2 regions of the Paenibacillus sp. FSL K6-3182 genome follow, and region 2 is predicted to be linked to the other one. Evidence: a T-box and tRNA genes for the amino acid it is inferred to sense, from the RefSeq annotation. Region 2 holds a T-box; the other holds one or more tRNA genes.
The links. A T-box is a leader RNA that pairs with one kind of tRNA and senses whether it is charged. The one in region 2 lies ahead of ileS (isoleucine--tRNA ligase), so its partner is inferred to be a tRNA-Ile.
Positions count from the first base shown of each region.

Region 1: it has a tRNA-Ile gene. The T-box ahead of ileS (isoleucine--tRNA ligase) is inferred to sense a tRNA for this amino acid. The anticodon was not compared.

Region 1 covers NZ_CP150265.1:5,336,719-5,339,098, reverse strand. Annotated here, with positions in the region: rRNA gene MHH56_RS23630 (23S ribosomal RNA) at 1-966, shown strand, start outside; tRNA gene MHH56_RS23625 (tRNA-Ile) at 1,112-1,188, shown strand; tRNA gene MHH56_RS23620 (tRNA-Asn) at 1,194-1,269, shown strand; tRNA gene MHH56_RS23615 (tRNA-Ser) at 1,275-1,362, shown strand; tRNA gene MHH56_RS23610 (tRNA-Glu) at 1,377-1,451, shown strand; tRNA gene MHH56_RS23605 (tRNA-Met) at 1,472-1,548, shown strand; tRNA gene MHH56_RS23600 (tRNA-Thr) at 1,581-1,656, shown strand; tRNA gene MHH56_RS23595 (tRNA-Thr) at 1,732-1,807, shown strand; tRNA gene MHH56_RS23590 (tRNA-Thr) at 1,882-1,957, shown strand; tRNA gene MHH56_RS23585 (tRNA-Pro) at 1,966-2,042, shown strand; gene pdaA (delta-lactam-biosynthetic de-N-acetylase) at 2,194-2,380, shown strand, end outside.
Region 2 covers NZ_CP150265.1:3,109,926-3,112,305, forward strand. Annotated here, with positions in the region: gene MHH56_RS13325 (YlmH/Sll1252 family protein) at 1-2, shown strand, start outside; gene MHH56_RS13330 (DivIVA domain-containing protein) at 99-596, shown strand; T-box leader at 676-977, shown strand; gene ileS (isoleucine--tRNA ligase) at 1,024-2,380, shown strand, end outside.

The DNA of each region.
Region 1 (2,380 bases), 2.2 Mb from region 2:
AAGGTAGCGAAATTCCTTGTCAGGTAAATTCTGACCCGCACGAATGGCGTAACGACTTGGGCGCTGTCTCAACGAGAGATCCGGTGAAATTTTAATACCTGTGAAGATGCAGGTTACCCGCGACAAGACGGAAAGACCCCATGGAGCTTTACTGTAACTTGATATTGAACTTTGGTACGATCTGTACAGGATAGGTGGGAGCCTTTGAAGCATGAGCGCCAGCTTGTGTGGAGGCAACGTTGGGATACCACCCTGATCGTATCGGAGTTCTAACCTAGAACCGTGAAACCGGTTCGGGGACCGTGTCAGGTGGACAGTTTGACTGGGGCGGTCGCCTCCTAAAATGTAACGGAGGCGCCCAAAGGTTCCCTCAGAATGGTTGGAAATCATTCGAAGAGTGCAAAGGCATAAGGGAGCTTGACTGCGAGACCTACAAGTCGAGCAGGTACGAAAGTAGGGCTTAGTGATCCGGTGGTACCGAATGGAAGGGCCATCGCTCAACGGATAAAAGCTACCCTGGGGATAACAGGCTTATCTCCCCCAAGAGTCCACATCGACGGGGAGGTTTGGCACCTCGATGTCGGCTCATCGCATCCTGGGGCTGAAGTAGGTCCCAAGGGTTGGGCTGTTCGCCCATTAAAGCGGTACGCGAGCTGGGTTCAGAACGTCGTGAGACAGTTCGGTCCCTATCTGTCGCGGGCGCAGGAAATTTGAGAGGAGCTGTCCTTAGTACGAGAGGACCGGGATGGACGTACCGCTGGTGTACCAGTTGTTCCGCCAGGAGCACCGCTGGGTAGCCAAGTACGGACGGGATAAGCGCTGAAAGCATCTAAGCGTGAAGCCCCCCTCAAGATGAGATTTCCCAGTATGTAAGACCCCTTGAAGACGACGAGGTTGATAGGTTCGGGGTGGAAGCACAGCAATGTGTGTAGCTGACGAATACTAATCGGTCGAGGGCTTATCCTAAACACGTTTACTGCGACCCATACATCCGGTAGACAGCAGCATAAAGGCTTCAGCAAGCCTAATCTTTCGTATCCAGTTTTCAGGGCGCAACTTGATTACCTGATTATAAACAAATGATCTTACATAAGATTTATGTTTATGCTTAGGGCCTTTAGCTCAGCTGGTTAGAGCGCACCCCTGATAAGGGTGAGGTCGGTGGTTCGAGTCCACTAAGGCCCACCATATTTTCCCTGATAGCTCAGTTGGTAGAGCACTCGACTGTTAATCGAGTTGTCACAGGTTCGAGTCCTGTTCGGGGAGCCAAGTTTGGAGAGATACCCAAGTGGCTCAAGGGGACCCTCTGCTAAGGGGTTAGACTGCGTAAGTGGTGCGAGGGTTCGAATCCCTCTCTCTCCGTTCCAATTTTTCTAGGCCCGTTGGTCAAGTGGTTAAGACACCTCCCTTTCACGGAGGTAACAGGGGTTCGAGTCCCCTACGGGTCACCATATTTTTTCTTTCAAAATGACGCGGGGTGGAGCAGCCCGGTAGCTCGTCGGGCTCATAACCCGAAGGCCGCAGGTTCAAATCCTGCCCCCGCAACCAAAACACCTTTAAACGGTGAAAAAAATCCATATGCCGTTGTAGCTCAACTGGTAGAGCAACTGACTTGTAATCAGTAGGTTGGGGGTTCAAGTCCTCTCGACGGCACCATTTTTTCTTTCGATGCTCCTTGGTTGTTGCCAGGCAAGCATCAAAACTACCTGCAAAGGTAGACATAACCGTTACGCCGTTGTAGCTCAACTGGTAGAGCAACTGACTTGTAATCAGTAGGTTGGGGGTTCAAGTCCTCTCGACGGCACCATTTTTTTTAAGATGCCTCTTGGTTATGCCAAGCAAGCATCAAAAACCACCAGCATTGGTGGACATAATCGATGTGCCGTTGTAGCTCAACTGGTAGAGCAACTGACTTGTAATCAGTAGGTTGGGGGTTCAAGTCCTCTCGACGGCACCATCTTTTCTCGGGACGTAGCTCAGCTTGGTAGAGCACCTGGTTTGGGACCAGGGGGTCGCATGTTCAAATCGTGTCGTCCCGACCATCTTTTAACAGAATGATTGACAACATAAACCGCTATTTTCAAAGTCTACAGGACTTATGGGAATAGCGGTTTTTTTATGCGTTTATGGGGAAATATAAACGCAATATGCGGATGAAGTGCAATCACTTCATTGAATAAGGAGGCTTTACTGTTGAAGCAAAGGGTTAGAGTCGCTGTCATGCTTATTGCGATCTTATGGGGCTTAATAAGTCCAGCAGCTGCATATGGGCAGCCAGGGGTATTCCACTTCGGGTTTAAGAAAAGCGTGGAGGGGCGTCTGCCTTCGATCGATGAGGAGGGCTTTAAAGAAATCGTAACGAAGCATGGGGCTTTGTTCC
Region 2 (2,380 bases):
GAATGATTGCAGGAATTTTCCTGTAGTTGTCGAATTATTCTCATCAAATCGTGTATTTTCGGTTACGAATGTTCCAAATACCATAAGGAGGTGCCCCAATGCCGTTATCGCCATTGGACATACATAACAAAGAGTTTGGTCGGAGATTACGTGGCTACGATGAGGATGAAGTTAATGAATTTCTAGATCAGGTCATCAAAGACTATGAATCGCTCATTCGTGAAAATAAAGAAATGCAAAACCAAGTATTAGGCTTGCAGGAAAGATTGAATCATTTTACGAATATCGAAGAAACGCTTAGCAAAACGATTATAGTTGCACAAGAAGCAGCCGATGAAGTAAGAAACAACGCGAAGAAAGAAGCACAGTTGATCATTAAGGAATCAGAGAAAAACGCTGATCGAATTATCAATGATTCACTTGCCAAGTCTCGCAAGGTTTCTCTTGAGGTGGAAGAGCTTAAAAAACAAGCTTCCGTATACCGTGCTCGTTTCCGTACACTTGTAGAAGCTCAGCTTGAACTGCTTTCCGTAGATGGTTGGGATACGTTGGAGCCGCATGTAAGACAAACCGAGCATGAATTGACTCGCGGCTAGTTTTTTTATAAACAGGCGAAATGCCATTTGACATTTGGCCTGTTGTTACGCTATAACTAATAGTAATTAATTGATGATCTAAACTTCGTTGATGAGAACAAGTACGTTTTGAGTTCACTCCTCAGAGAGCCGGCGGCAGCTGAAAGCCCGGTGTGTGAGCTATTGCGGAATATCCTCTCTGAGAAGCGGTGCTGAACCTGCGTAAGCAGCAGTAAGTGCTGACGGCTGTCCCCCGTTACAGGGAACGCGAATATTATGTTCGCGACTAAGGTGCCGCATGAAGCACAGCTGAACGTAGCTGTCTGCTCTCATTAACTTGTTGCTGGATTTCAGCAGCAGTGCGGAACAAGGGTGGTAACGCGACTAAGCCTCGTCCCTTCTCATAGGGATGAGGCTTTATTTTTGTTTAAATTAGGAGGCTGAAGCGATGCAACGCGTAGACGTTAAGGAACGTGCCCGCAACCGTGAGCTGCGAGTGCTGGAGCAATGGAAAACAGATGAAACGTTTAAAAAATCAATAGCAAACCGGGAAGGCAAGCCGAATTTTGTATTTTATGAAGGGCCGCCTACCGCTAATGGAGCACCACATATCGGTCATGTACTTGGCCGCGTAATTAAAGATTTTATTTGCCGCTACAAAACAATGGCAGGATACCGTGTTATCCGTAAAGCAGGATGGGATACGCATGGTCTACCAGTTGAGCTTGGAGTTGAGAAGCAGCTAGGCATCTCCGGCAAGCAGGAAATCGAAGAATACGGTGTAGAGAAGTTTGTGAAAAAATGCAAAGACAGCGTATTTGAATATGAGAAGCAGTGGCGTGAGCTGACAGAAGGCATCGCGTATTGGACGGATTTAGACAATCCATACATCACGCTTAAAAACGAGTACATCGAGAGTGTTTGGCATATTTTATCGTCAATCCACGGAAAAGGACTGCTGTACCGCGGTCATCGCGTAAGTCCTTATTGCCCGGATTGTCAAACGACGCTTAGCTCACATGAGGTTGCTCAAGGTTATGAGGATGTTAAGGATCTAAGCGCAACAGCGAAGTTTAAGCTAGTGGAGTCGGGAGAATTCGTTCTCGCTTGGACAACTACGCCGTGGACGCTTCCTGCAAATGTGGCGTTAGCCGTAAATCCGGAGCTTGATTATATCCGTGCTTCCAAAAACGGTGAAGTGTATATCGTTGCTCAAAATCTAGCGGAGAGCGTTCTTAAAGAAGATTATGAAGTTCTATCCGTATTGAAAGGCGCTGAGCTTGTTGGTCTTAGCTACGAGCCGCCATTCCAATACGTTGTCCTAGAAAAAGGCCACGTCGTTATTGCAGGCGATTTCGTTAGCGACACTAGCGGTACGGGTATCGTTCATATCGCGCCAGCACATGGTGAGGATGACTACCGAGTTTCACGCGACAACGGAATCAGCATGCTGAGTGTTGTTGATTTGGCTGGTCGCTATACGTCAGAGGTTACTGACTTTGCAGGACGTTTCGTGAAAGACGCTGAGCTTGATATTGACATCGTCAAGAACCTTAGTGAACGCGGTCTTCTTTACTCGAAGGAGCGCTACGAGCATAGCTATCCATTCTGCTGGCGCTGCAAAACGCCGCTCATCTACTATGCGATGGAAAGCTGGTTTATTAAAACAACAGCGGTTAAGGATCAGTTGATCGCCAACAACAACAGCGTTGATTGGTATCCTGGCCACATCCGTGAAGGGCGCTTTGGTAAGTTTTTGGAGGATTTGGTGGATTGGAACATCAGCCGCAACCGTTACTGGGGTA